Regions from separate parts of the Streptomyces sp. NPDC001530 genome, predicted to be linked through region 2. Evidence: predicted binding sites of a transcription regulator. Region 2 holds the regulator's gene; the other holds the start of a gene.
What was found. Region 2 encodes HspR, which represses chaperone genes until heat shock. Its sites were predicted from a motif close to TTGAGNNNNNNNNNCTCAA; they were not measured.
Positions count from the first base shown of each region.

Region 1: the regulator HspR is predicted to act here: its motif matches at 2,168-2,186, upstream of dnaK (molecular chaperone DnaK).

Region 1 is NZ_JBIAVS010000011.1:125,829-132,598, forward strand. It holds partial or broken gene ACFY0T_RS23475 (epoxide hydrolase) at 1-392, shown strand, start outside; gene ACFY0T_RS23480 (hypothetical protein) at 463-1,011, shown strand; gene ACFY0T_RS23485 (LLM class flavin-dependent oxidoreductase) at 1,024-2,037, opposite strand; gene dnaK (molecular chaperone DnaK) at 2,295-4,178, shown strand; gene grpE (nucleotide exchange factor GrpE) at 4,175-4,867, shown strand; gene ACFY0T_RS23500 (MerR family transcriptional regulator) at 4,919-5,263, shown strand; gene ACFY0T_RS23505 (hypothetical protein) at 5,386-5,526, shown strand; gene ACFY0T_RS23510 (hypothetical protein) at 5,532-5,981, opposite strand; gene ACFY0T_RS23515 (STAS domain-containing protein) at 6,350-6,532, shown strand; gene ACFY0T_RS23520 (SDR family oxidoreductase) at 6,672-6,770, opposite strand, start outside.
Region 2 is NZ_JBIAVS010000004.1:193,209-199,978, reverse strand. It holds gene ACFY0T_RS08870 (sugar ABC transporter substrate-binding protein) at 1-1,080, opposite strand, end outside; gene ACFY0T_RS08865 (hypothetical protein) at 1,467-2,069, shown strand; gene ACFY0T_RS08860 (fibronectin type III domain-containing protein) at 2,212-3,918, shown strand; gene ACFY0T_RS08855 (hypothetical protein) at 4,095-4,325, shown strand; gene ACFY0T_RS08850 (heat shock protein transcriptional repressor HspR) at 4,430-4,882, opposite strand; gene dnaJ (molecular chaperone DnaJ) at 4,888-6,069, opposite strand; gene grpE (nucleotide exchange factor GrpE) at 6,103-6,768, opposite strand; gene dnaK (molecular chaperone DnaK) at 6,765-6,770, opposite strand, start outside.

The DNA of each region.
Region 1 (6,770 bases), on a different contig from region 2:
AGCGCTGGGCGAACTGGAGCGACCACCACGGCGACGTGGAGAACGTCTTCACCAAGGACGACCTCCTCACCCACGCCACGATCTTCTGGGTCAACAACGCCATCGGAACCTCGATGCGCTACTACGCCAACGCCAACCGCTACCCCTGGGCCCCCTCCCACGACCGTTGGCCGGTCATCGAGGCCCCCACCGGCATCACCTTCGTCGGCTACGAAAACCCACCCGGCGTCACCACCACCGAACAGCGACTCGACAACTGGCTCTCCAGCGACCGTGCCGACTGGTACCACCACGTCAACCTCACCGCCCACGACACCGGCGGCCACTTCATCCCCTGGGAGACCCCCGACGCCTGGATAGACGACCTACGCCGCACCTTCCGCAACCGACGCCACACCACACCATCGGTACGGCGACCCGACCCTGCTCGTAAGGACTGCACGGAAGACGGGCAGAATCTGGATGGCTGACATCACCGCAAGCGAGTGGTGGGAACTGCTGCCGGCCGGCATCCGCGAACAGGTCGACGGATACGTCCTGCAGGACGCCCGCCTTCAGGCGATCCGCATCGTTTTCGAAACCGGCCGCTCCCGCGGTCTGGGTCTCAACGACGCCCAACTCGTCGTCCACGACCGATATCTCCACCACAGCGACAGGATCGCCCGCACTCCCGACAGCCCCCTCGACTTGGAGTCCCTGGCCGCCCGTGCCGCCGGAAGGGCCTCAGGTCGCGTCGTGGCGATCGAGGCCGTCTGGAACGGCGACACCGTCCACGACTGGTTCGTGGACCTGCTGGCCGTCACCGCTGACCCCGTCGGCGGGCATCCGCTGGCCACCATCTACCGGGGCACGGCCGTGCGGTACCTCGGTGACGAGGACCCCGCCCCGCTGCACCCGTCAGCGGCCGCGGCCGACCGGGCGGGCAGAGCCCTGGCTGCCCATCTCTCGGTCCCCTTTCACTTCGCGAGCCCGGACGCGCCGGACGATGAAGCCCCCCGCTGGCGGCCTTGAGCGACACCAGTGTCAGGCCGCCGGTCGCCAGCCCAGTGCCGGGCCGAGCTTGGTGGCGATGTCGGTGAGGATCTGGACGTAGTCGTCGTGGTCGAAGGTGAAGGGGAGGGCGAACGCGACCTCGTCGATCTCCTGGAACGCGACGTGGGAGGAGAGCCGTTCGGCGATCTGGTCGGAGGTTCCGACGAGGTCGGGCGCGAACATCATGCGCGCCGGTCCCTGCGGCGTGGTGGTACGCGGCATCCGCTTGCGGGCGAATTCCTCGTACTTGGCCCGCTGCTCGGGCGAGGCGCTGTCCGTGGGAATCACGACGAGCCCCTGGGAGACACGGGCGCGGTCGCCGTCGGGATGGTGAGCGCGGAAGGTCCGTACGTGTGAGAGCTGGATCTCGGCGAAGTTCTCGGACTCCTCCGCCTTGACGACGCTGCTGGTCAGGAAGTTCATGCCATGCTCACCGGCCCACCGCGCCGACCGCAGGCTTCCGCCGCCGTACCACATGCGGCGGCCCAGACCGGGGGAGTGGGGCTGCACGCGGTCGGAGAACACCTCGAAGCCCTCGATCCCGCTGAAGTCGGTGGCCGGTTTGCCGCGTACGAAGTCCAGCAGCCGTTCCACGCGGCCGTAGCCGAAGTCCTCGGCGTCGGCCGTGTCGGGATACAGGGCGTGCTTGACCTGCTCGTAGTGCATCGGTGGGCCGACGCTGACACCCGGATTGAGGCGGCCTCGGGACAGCACGTCGACGGTCGCCAGGTCTTCGGCGAGCCGCAGCGGGTTCTCCCATCCGACCGGGATGACCGCGGTACCCAGTTCGATACGGCTGGTGCGCTGCGAGGCCGCCGCCAGTACGGCGACGGGCGACGAGATGCCGTACTGGAGATGACGGTGGCGCACCCACGCGCTGTCGAACCCCAGCCGTTCGCCCAGCTCGATGATGTCGAGTGTCGACTCGTGGCCGCGGCCGGGGTCGTCCTGCTCGAACAGCCCGATGGTCAGAAAACCCAGCTTTCGCAAGGGGATTGAGGGCATGGGCACGGGAACTCCTCCATCGTTCGCGGCAGGCTCTGCCGAACACCAGCGCTCCACGAATTGTGGCAGGCGATCACGTGGGCGGTCTGAGTAGGTCCTGGAGGGGCGATAGGGATAAATCATCGCTATCTTGACAAAGAAGGACTCAAGTTTTATTGAAGGTATGAGAGAGCTTTCCTGCAATCCGGCAGACACGTGCGGTCACGTCACGGACCGGCCCGGATGGCAAGGAAGGGGAACGAGGAGGGAGAACTGACATGGCACGCGCTGTCGGTATTGACCTCGGTACGACGAACTCGGTCGTGTGTGTTCTGGAGGGCGGCGAGCCGTCGGTCATCGCCAACACGGAGGGGACCCGGACCACGCCGTCGGTGGTGGGTTTCGCCAAGAGCGGGGATGTGCTGGTCGGTGAGGTCGCCAAGCGGCAGGCGGTGACGAATGTGGAGCGGACCGCGAGGTCGGTCAAGCGCCACATGGGTGACGGGCAGTGGCGGTTCCCGGAGAGCGGCAGCATCGACGGCAAGCGGTATACCGCGCAGGAGATCTCGGCACGGGTGCTGCAGAAGCTGAAGCGCGACGCGGAGGCCTATCTGGGCGAGGACGTCACCGACGCCGTCGTCACCGTACCGGCGTACTTCAACGATGCCCAGCGCACCGCCACCAAAGAGGCGGGTGAGATCGCGGGTCTCAACGTGCTGCGGATCATCAACGAGCCGACGGCCGCCGCGCTGGCGTACGGCCTCGACAAGGAGAACGACCAGACCATCCTCGTCTTCGACCTCGGTGGCGGCACCTTCGACGTGTCGCTGCTGGAGATCGGCGAGGGTGTCGTCGAGGTCAAGTCCACCAACGGTGACACTCAGCTGGGCGGTGACGACTGGGACCAGCGGGTCGTCGACCACCTGGTCAAGCAGTTCAAGAACCACTACGGCGTGGATCTGTCCCAGGACAAGATGGCCACCCAGCGGCTGCGTGAGGCTGCCGAGCGCGCCAAGATCGAGCTGTCCGCCGCGACCGAGACCACGATCAACCTCCCGTACATCAGCGCCTCGGCCGAAGGACCGCTGCACCTGGACGAGAAGCTCACCCGATCCCAGTTCCAGCAGCTCACCGCCGACCTGCTGGAACGCTGCGAGACCCCGTTCCACAACGCGGTCAAGGATGCGGGAATCAAGGTTCCGGACATCGATCATGTGATCCTGGTCGGCGGCTCCACGCGGATGCCGGCGGTGACGGACCTCGTGAAGAAGCTCACCGGCAAGGAACCGCACAAGGGTGTGAATCCGGACGAGGTCGTCGCCATTGGCGCCACCCTCCAGGCCGGTGTCCTCAAGGGTGAGGTCAAGGACGTCCTGCTCCTCGACGTGACCCCGCTGTCCCTCGGTATCGAGACCAAGGGCGGCATCATGACGAAGCTCATCGAGCGGAACACGACGATCCCGACCAAGCGGTCCGAGATCTTCACCACCGCCGAGGACAACCAGCCGTCGGTCCAGATCCAGGTCTACCAGGGCGAGCGCGAGATCGCGGGCTACAACAAGAAGCTCGGGATGTTCGAGCTGACCGGTCTGCCGCCGGCCCCGCGCGGTGTCCCGCAGATCGAGGTCGCCTTCGACATCGACGCCAACGGCATCATGCACGTCACGGCCAAGGACCTCGGCACGGGCAAGCAGCAGCGGATGACCGTCACCGGGGGCTCGGCGCTGCCGAAGGACGACATCGACCGGATGGTCCGGGAGGCCGAACAGCACGCCGAGGAGGACCGTCGGCGCCGGGAGGACGCCGAGACCCGCAACCGGGCCGAACAACTCGTCTACCAGACCGAGAGGCTGCTCGCCGACAACCCGGACAAGATCCCCGCCGACGCCAAGTCCGAGACCGAGGCCGCGCTGGCCGAGGTGAAGGAGCGGCTCAAGGGCGAGGACACCGCCGCGATCCGCGCCGCCACCGAGAAGGCGGCGGCCGCCGCACAGAAGATCGGCACCGCCATGTACGCCCAGGCTCAGGCGTCCTCGGGAGCGTCCGGGGCCGGGCCGCAGGCCGAAGGCGGGTCCACTGCCGACGCGAGCGCTACGGAGGAGGACGTCGTCGATGCCGAGATCGTCGACGACGAGCAGGCCCCGAAGGGAGGCACCGGATGAACCGTCAGTCCAAGCGGCAGAAGCCGCTCATCGTCCGGCACAATCGGCGCCCGGACCCGGCCCCCCTCCAGCCCGGCCCGCAGAGTGCCGCCGCCGACAAGCCGGTTGAGCGCGAACCCCGCGCGGACGTCGCGGCGCCGGACGTCAGGACCACCGCCCGGCCACGGAGCCAGAGCCAGCCGGAAGGCGAGGCTCGGCCCACGTCCGACGTCGAGTTGGCGACCTTGCGCGCCCAGCTCCAGGAACGCACGGCGGACCTGCAACGCGTGAAGGCGGAGTACGACAACTACCGCAAGCGGGTGCGGCGCGACCGGCTGGCCGTCGGCGAGATCGCGGTGGCCAACGTACTCGCCGGGCTGCTGCCCGTCCTGGACGCCATCGACCGGGCACGCGACCACGGCGCGGTCAAGGGCGGCTTCCGGCGCGTCGTCGACATCCTGGAGACCCAGCTGACCGCTCTCGGGCTGGAGTCCTTCGGCCGATCGGGTGACTCGTTCGACCCTGCGGTTCATGACGCCTTGTCCCACACCCGCACCGGCCAGGTCGACCGGCCCGTCTGCACCACCGTCCACCGCCCCGGCTACCGCGTCGGAAACCACCTGCTGCGCCCCGCCCAGGTCAGCGTCGCCGCGCCATTCGCAGAACCGCGTGACGAGTCCACCGCCGGGCCGGGCGCCCAAGAAGAATGATCAACACAGCCTGAGATGCAGGTTCCGGATCTGTGGAGAGGGGAGATCGGGGTGGTGGATCTTCCGATCGACGATGCGGACGCGGCGCTGTACACCGTCGGGCAGGTCGCCTCCATGCTGAACGTGCAGGTCGCGTTTCTCAGGCGGCTGGACGAGCAGGGCCTGGTGGTGCCGGACCGCTCGGCAGGCGGGCAGCGGCGCTATTCACGTCGTCAGATCGACCGGGTCGCCGAGGTGGTCCAGCTGGCCGGTGAGGGGGTGACCCTGGCTGGAGTCCGGCACGTGCTGGACCTGCGGGCACGGGTGGACCAGCTGGAGGCGGACCTGGCGGACGCACGCGGCGAGCGGGCGGGATCTGCCGATCGCGCGCCGGGCGGCGAGGGCGGTGTGGGGTGATGGGGGTGCCGCCTGTGCGCGATGACCTGCGTCATTGACGTTCTGTGGCATGTGTGGATGATGGGCCCATTGCGGTCTGGCACGGCACGGTGCCAGGCGTCGTGGCAGGCGAGGCGGTCGACATGGGGCAGCACGTGCATGTACGCGTTCAGCAGGGCCTCGGCGTGAGCGAGGAAGGTGAGCTGGTCGAACACTCCAGCTGCCGCTGTGGCGCGCAGTGGACCAGGACGTACCAGGTGGGTGACGCGGACCCCGATCAGTAGACGGCTCAGCCTCCGTCCGTGACCGGATTCCTGCCATCGGTCCGCCTTCGGGCGAGCACCGCCCGTATGGCGTCCACCGTTGCCTGCGGATCGGGCACGGTGACCGCGATGCGTGCGAACGGCGACGCGGAGCCGAGGTCGGCCACGACGACCGGACGGCCGGGGCGGATCGCGACGAAGTCGTGCCGCCGCTGATAGCGCCGTACGCCTGCCAACAGCGTGTCCGGGATCCAGGTGCCGCTGTCCGCTTCGCCGCGCAGGGCCCGCCACCAGGCCGTTTCGACCGCCACTCGCTGCAGCGCCGCCAGCGGTACGCGCACCTGGCGCCGCCGAGCGGCGAGGCCCTCCGGCCACGACAGCCGCACCACCAGGTCATCGTCGTCCACGAGCAGCCGTGCCATCGCCGCTCCCGCCTCCTTGACCGCCTGCCGTCGATTGTCGCTCGGCCCCGTCACGCGTGCCGAGGCTCGGCCTTCCGGTCGTCTGGGGCGTCGGCGGGCAGGGCGGAACCCGGCGGCGTGTCCAGAGAGGCGACGCCCAACGTCCTCGCCGGTCGCGGCGCACCAGCGGCCTGGGGAAGCGAGCAGAACCGTCGCAGCCCCGGGCCTTTCGCTGCCGTTACGCGGGGCGCGCCTCAGCAGCCCGCGATGCGGCGCCGGTCAGCCGACGAGTTCCTTGTGCTCGCCCCGGCCGATCTCGATCTTGCGTGGCTTGGTCGGCTCGGCGACCGGGATCTTCACCGTCAGCACCCCGCGCGTCGTAGTCGGCCTCGATCTTGTCCACCTCCAGGGTGTCGCCGAGGAAGACCCGCAGTCCTCTCCACGTGGACATCGACTTCCAGAACGTGACGTTCTGCGATGTCTCCAGCCTCACCGCCCTGCTGTGGGCCCGCCGCCAAGCCGCAGGTGCCGGCGCCGCGCTGCGCGTTGTGAGGGTACGGCCGCACACCGCGCTGCTGTTCCGCCACACCCGGGGCGACAGGCTGCTCGACGTGAGCGGGACCTGAGTAAGTCCACACACCACGGCAAGCGGAAGACGAAGGGACAAACGGGACGCGAGGCGTTCTGGCCCGAGCCCGCCGTTCCCCTGTCACGGGCGGCCGAGCGTGCCAAGGCGACCGTCGACGGATCGTCGGGGCGGGCCGTTCAGGAGGTCCGGGCAGCTGAGGAGAGAGCGGGATAGGTGACTCCGGTCAGCTCTTCCGAGGCGTCCCAGAGCCGAGCGGCGGTGTCGAAGTCATGGGC
Region 2 (6,770 bases):
GATCTGCTGGACGGTGTAGATGCTGTCCTGGAGCACCGTGTCCTTGATGTTGTCCTTCTTGAGCGCGACAACAGGCACGAGCTGAGCCGGAATGTCCCTGTTCGTGGGGCTGTCGACCTTGTCGCGGGTGAGGGCGTCGAACTCGATCGAGCGGCCCTGGACCTTCGCCACGGCCATCTCGGCAGCCGCGGTGGCCTCCTGCGGGTACGACTTGTAGACGCTCATGTACTGGTCGCCCTTGAGGATGCGCTGCACCGCGTCGAGCTCGGCGTCCTGGCCGGTGACCGGCGGGACCTTGCTGACGCCCGCGGTCTTCAGGGTGTCGATGACGGCGCCCGCGAGGCCGTCGTTGGCGGAGTAGACACCGGCGATGTTGTCGAGGCCGACGGCCGCGATGGCCTTCTCCATGTTGGCCTTGGCGTTGACCGGGTTCCAGTCCTTGGTGTCGTACGTCTTGGCGATGACGACCTTGTCCTTGAGCTCGGACATCGCGCCCGCCTTGAACTGCGCCGCGTTCGGGTCGGTGGTGGCGCCGTTCATCATGATGATCTTCTTCGTGGCCGAGGAGCTGCCCAGCGCCTGGACGAGCTCCTTGCCCTGGACCTCGCCGACGAGTTCGTTGTCGAAGGAGATGTACGCGTCGATCGGACCCTGGGCGAGCCGGTCGTAGGCGATGACGGGGATGCCCGCGTTCTTCGCCTTCTGAACGCCGCTCGCGATGGCCTTGGAGTCCACCGCGTCCACGAGGATGACGTCGACCTTGTCGGCCACCATCTGCTGGAGCTGGCTGTTCTGCTTGGCCGCGTCCTGCTCCGCGTTGGCGTAGACGACCGTGCCCTTGTCACTGGTGAGCTTCTCGACCTGCTCCTTGATGATGGGGTAGTCGAACTTCTCGTAACGGGTGTTCTCCTTCTCCGGGAGGAGCAGGCCCACCTTGATGTCGTCGCCCTTCGTGGGACTGGCCTTGGTGTCGCTGCCACCAAGCCCGTCCACGACGCCGCAGCCGGCGAGAGTGACGGCCATGGCGGACGAGGCCAGGGATATGACGGTGCGACGCAGACGGGTGTTACGAGTGTTCACATCAGGTGCCTTCCGGGCGAGGTTGCAGCTTTGCGACCCAGGTGCGTGAAAGCCAACGCGCGGATCACCGCAGCGTCAAGGAGTAACCACTTAACGAGATGGCAACGGCGTTCGGTGTTTCAAGCGTGAAGACAGTGAAGCAGAGGCCACACCGGTCGGCTCCACCCCCTCCACATCACGGACGGGCCCCTCGCCCCGGGGGGCCGACTCCGAGACCGATTCGGACGCCGACCCTGAGGCGGACTCCGAGGCCGACCCGCGGACTCCGAGGCCGACCCTGAGGCCACCCCTGAGTACGCATCAGGGGCAGCGGGCACTCAACTTCAGGGTTCCGTCGGGGTGTTCACCTGATCACGGAGGGTGTCGGCGACGCCTACCGTCGAGGCATGACCTCAACCGCCCAGACGCTCCCCGTGTCCGCACGTCTCCCCTTCGCCGCGGCCCCCGCGCTGCTTGGCGCGTACGGCGTCATCCGGATCGTGGACGGCCTCGACGGCAGCCACGGTCCGGGAGCCGCCTGGACCATCGGCCACATGTGCTTCCTCGTCGGTCTCGCGTACTTCGTCCGGACTTTTCAGGTGATGCGGGAAATCGGCGGCCGCGACCGGGTGGGCGCCGTCGGGTTCTGGGTGGGCGCGGCCGGATACCTGGCCCTGGGGGCGCAGTTCGGCATCGATCTGGTCGTCGGCTTCCTGTCCGACGACCACGCCGACATGGCCGAGCTCTTCACCCGCATCCAGGACGTACCCGGCATCGAGCCGGTCGTCTACAGCTTCGGCCCGATGCTGTTCTTCATGGCGCAGCTCCTGCTGGTCACCCGGCTCACCGCCCGGCGGGTACTGCGGCCGTGGGCCCCGGTGCTGGTCCTCGTCGCCACCCTGCTGCCGTTCGCCGACAAGGACCTCATACCGCTCGGCGCGGTCCTGCTGCTGGTCTCCTTCGCCCCGCTGTACCGCGCGGGAAGCCGGCGCGTCGCCCTGGCCGCCTGAGGCCGGAAAACCGGTACAACCAAGTCCTGCCGTCGTGAGTCCTGATCGCCAACGGCTTAAACCCCGTTGACAATCAGGACTTTTCAGGCCTGCCCGGCATTCCCAGGTCTTGCCAGGGCCTTTGCCCGTACTGAAGGAACGCATGAACCCATCCAGAGGCACGATGGCCGCGACCACCACCGCCCTCGTGCTCGCCACCGCGGGCGGTCTGCTCACCGCGACCGCTACCCCGGCCTCCGCCGACGTCAGCTGCGTATCCCCCGTCTATAAGCGGCAGTTCTTCGCGAACACCACTTTCTCCGGCACAGCGAAGAAAACGGACTGCGACGGCGCGATCGACCAGAACTGGGGCACCGGCGCCCCCGCTTCGGGCCTGCCGTCCGACAACTTCGGCATCCGCTGGACGGTGACGCGCGACTTCGGCTCGGGCGGCCCCTTCGCCCTCCCCGTCACCACCCAGGACGGCCTGCGCGTCTACCTCGACGGCACCCGCAAGGTGGACCTCTGGAAGAACGTCTCCACGACCCAGTCGAAGACGGTCAACATCACCATCCCGTCCGGCAAGCACACCCTGCGCGTCGACTTCGTCAACTGGACAGGCAAGGCAAACGTCACCTTCACCTACAAACCGCGCACTTCGGCAAGCGTCGACACGGTCAAGCCGCTGACCCCGACGGGCACTTCGGTGACGTACGACACAGCCACCGGCAAGGCCGAGCTCACCTGGTCCAAGAACAAGGAGATGGATCTCGCCGGTTACCGCGTCTACCGGCGCCTCCAGGGCAGCACGAGCTGGACGAAGCTGACGACCACGACCGCCACCTCGTACACCGACACCCCGCCCGCCACCGGCCAGACGTACTACTACGAGGTCCGCGCCTACGACATGGCGGGCAACACGTCGGCGGGCAGCACCGACCGACCGGTCACGACACCCGACAGGACCGCGCCGCCGATCCCCTCCGGGCTCACGGCGACCGACGGGCAGCCGGGGATCGCACTGACCTGGAACTCCGTCCCGGGCGCCACGAGTTACGTCGTGTACCGGCGCTGGGAAGAGGACGGCGGCGACGAACCGACGCCCAAGGTGGCGACGGTGACGTCCGCCGCGTGGACCGACGCCACGGCCAAGGAGAACCTGTACTACAGCTACTGGGTCACGGCGGTCGACGGCGCCGGCAACCAGTCCGCCAAGTCGGCGCGTGCCGGCGTCGAGCGCGGCGACCACGCGCCCTCCGCGCCCACCGGCCTGACGGCCGCGACGGCGCCCACCGGTATCGCGCTGACGTGGAAGGCCCCCACCACCCCCGTCACCCAGGACCTGACGCACTACCGGATCTACCGCAAGGGCCAACTCCTGGACGAGATCCGCAGCACGCGGACCTCCTACACCGACACCGAGGTCCGGCAGGGCACCGCGTACGCGTACACGCTGACCGCCGTGGACATCCAGGGCCACGAGTCCGTCGTGTCCGCGCCCGCGACGGCCACCGCACCGGCGACGGGACTCGCTCCGGCGCCTGTCACGGGGCTGAAGGGTTCCTTCGACGGCAACGAGATCGGTCTGCTGTGGCAGCGCAGCCCGGAGAGCGACGTGGACCACTACGACGTCTACCGGGCCGTGCTGGTCAACGGCGTCTGGGAGTACGAGAAGTGGGGCGAAGCCCACGATCCGGGCTGGGAGGACGAGCCGACGCTGGGCTACTTCGACGAGCTCTACGAGCCGCAGGGCGAGACCGCGCGCTGGGCGGTGATCGCCGTGGACGAGAACGGCAACTCCCGGTACGGCACCGGTGAGGAGTTCTCGTACGTCACCCTGACCGAGCCGGTGGGTACCCCGGACGCCTGACGTACGGCCGAACTCCGATCCGCGTTTCCTGCTCGTCGGCCGAACTCCGAGCTCCTGATCGTCGGGGGGGCTCCCGCACCGCCGACGATCCCGCCCAGCACCAGCACCGAAGGACCCCACGACCCCGGCCAGACGCACGACCGCCGCGGCCGCGACCGCCGTCGTGCGATGTGGAGGTGAGCTGGTGGTCGCCCGCGGGCACGGAGAGCTACAACAGTGCCCGGGTCTCCCGCTGGAACCCGCAGACCGCCACCTTCGATCCGCTGCCCGACACGGAGTACTGGCCGACCCGCGACTACAACGTCCCGACGGGTACGACCCTGTGGTACCAGGTCGTCGGCGTGCGCGACGACGGCAGCACCTCGCAGCCGGTCCTCGTGGGTGTGGCCGTGCCGCCGGTCCCCTGACCGTGCCGCCGGTCTCCTGAGCTGCACGGTCTTCTGAGCAGCACGAAGGGGCGGCACCGGACGCTATCCGGTGCCGCCCCTTCGGCGCGAAGTCCCCGCTCCTGCTACTGCTCCTGGTCCCTGCGCTTCGGGCGCCACACCACCAGCGCGCTCGTCTGCTGGACCTCCTGGTAGGGGACCAGGTCACGGCGGTACGAGGCGTGGACGGCGGCCTCGCGCTGCTGCATGGCGGCCGCGGCGCCGTCCAGGGCCGACTGCAGTTCCGCGACGCGGGACTGGAGCGCGGCGACCTGGTTCTCCAGCTCGATGATGCGCTTGATGCCGGCCAGGTTGATGCCCTCGTCCTGCGACAACTGCTGGACGGTGCGCAGCAGTTCGATGTCGCGGGCCGAGTAGCGGCGGCCCCGCCCGGCGGTGCGGTCGGGGGAGACCAGGCCCAGGCGGTCGTACTGGCGCAGGGTCTGCGGGTGCAGGCCGGAGAGCTGGGCCGCCACCGAGATGACGTAGACCGGGGTCTCCTCGGTCAGTTCGTACGGGTTGCGTCGACGGCCGTCCATCGCTCTCATGCTCCCTTCGCGGCCTGGAACAGCTCCGCCCGCGGGTCTTCGCCCGCGGTCGCCTCGCGATACGCCTCCAGGGCGTCACGAGCCTTGCCCGACACGTCCTTGGGGACCGCCACCTCGACGGTGACGAGGAGGTCGCCCCGTGTCCCGTCCTTGCGGACCGCGCCCTTGCCGCGGGCCCGCATCGTACGGCCGTTGGGCGTGCCCGGCGGCAGCTTCAGAGTGACCGGCGGTCCGCCCAGCGTCGGCACGCGCACCTCGCCGCCGAGCGCCGCCTCCGCGAAGGTGACGGGCACGGTGATGGTGAGGTTGTCGCCCTTGCGGCCGAAGACCGGGTGGGCGTCCACGTGCACGGTGACGTACAAGTCGCCTGCCGGGCCGCCCCGTTCACCAGGGGCTCCCTTGCCGCGCAGCCGGATCCGCTGGCTGTCGCTGACGCCCGCCGGGATCCGTACCTGCATGGTCCGGGACGACTTCGCGCGCCCCGAGCCGTTGCAGACCAGACAGGGGTGCTCCGCGATCAGGCCGCGGCCCTTGCAGTCCGGGCAGGGGTCCGTGAGCGAGAAGCCGCCGCCCGAACCCCGCGCCACCTGGCCGGTGCCGACGCAGGTCGGGCACACGCGCGGTGTGCCGTTCTTGTCGCCGGTGCCCGAACAGGCCTTGCAGGGCTGCTGCGAGGTCATGCGCAGCGGAACGGTCGCGCCGTCCACGGCCTCCGTGAAGCTCAGCGTGACCTCGGTGTCGATGTCCTGGCCGCGCCGGGGCTGCGTACGGGTGCCGGTGGTGGCGCCACCGCGGTTGAACAGGCCCCCGAAGACATCCCCGATGCCGCCGCCGAAGCCGCCTCCCGCGCCCTGTCCCTGGGCGCCGCCTCCGAAGAGGTCGCCCAGGTCGAAGTTGAAGGAGCCGCCGCCGGCGCCGGGACCCGGACGGAAGCCGCCGTTGCCGAAGAGGGCGCGTGCCTCGTCGTACTCCTTGCGCTTCTTGGGGTCGCCGAGCACGTCGTTCGCCTCGGAGATCTCCTTGAAGCGCTCCTCGGCCTTGGCGTTGCCCTTGTTGGCGTCCGGGTGGTACTCGCGGGCGAGCTTCCGGTACGCCTTCTTGATCTCGGCCTCGGTGGCGTCCTTGGGGACGCCGAGGACCTTGTAGAAGTCCTTCTCGATGAAGTCCTTGGTGCTCATCCTCAGCGTCCCTCCTTCCTTATCGTTTCAACGTCAGCCCTCGTCCGGGCCACCGCTCTCCTTGTCGTCGGCCGCCTCCGCGGAATCCTGGGAGTCCGCCTTGACGGTCTGCGCACCCGGCTGGGGCTCGGCGACGGCCACCCGCGCGGGGCGGATGGTGCGCTCGCCGATGCGATACCCCGGCTGCAGAATCGCCACGCACGTCGTCTCCGTGACATCCGGCGCGTACGAGTGCATCAGGGCCTCGTGGATCGTCGGGTCGAAGGGCTCACCCTCCTTGCCGAACTGCTGGAGCCCCATCTTCGCCGCGACGGTCTCCAGCGACTCGGCCACCGACTTGAAGCCGCCGACCAGTTCGCCGTGATCCCGCGCGCGACCGATGTCGTCGAGTACGGGCAGGAGCTCGGTCAGGAGGTTCGCGATGGCGATCTCCTTGACCGCGATCCGGTCGCGCTCGACCCGTCGGCGGTAGTTCTGGAACTCGGCCTGGAGCCGCTGGAGGTCCGCCGTGCGCTCGTTGAGCGCCGTGCGCGCCTGGTCCAGCTGGGCCGTCAGGCCGACCAACTGTGCTGCTGCGTCCCCGTCCGGGGCCGCCGCCCCCTCCGAAGAGGGGGTGGCGGTCTGCGGCTCGGCGTCGTCAGAGGTGGCGCCGGAGGGGACGTCAGGCTTCTCCTCGAAGCCCGGGGTCTCCTCCGTCACGC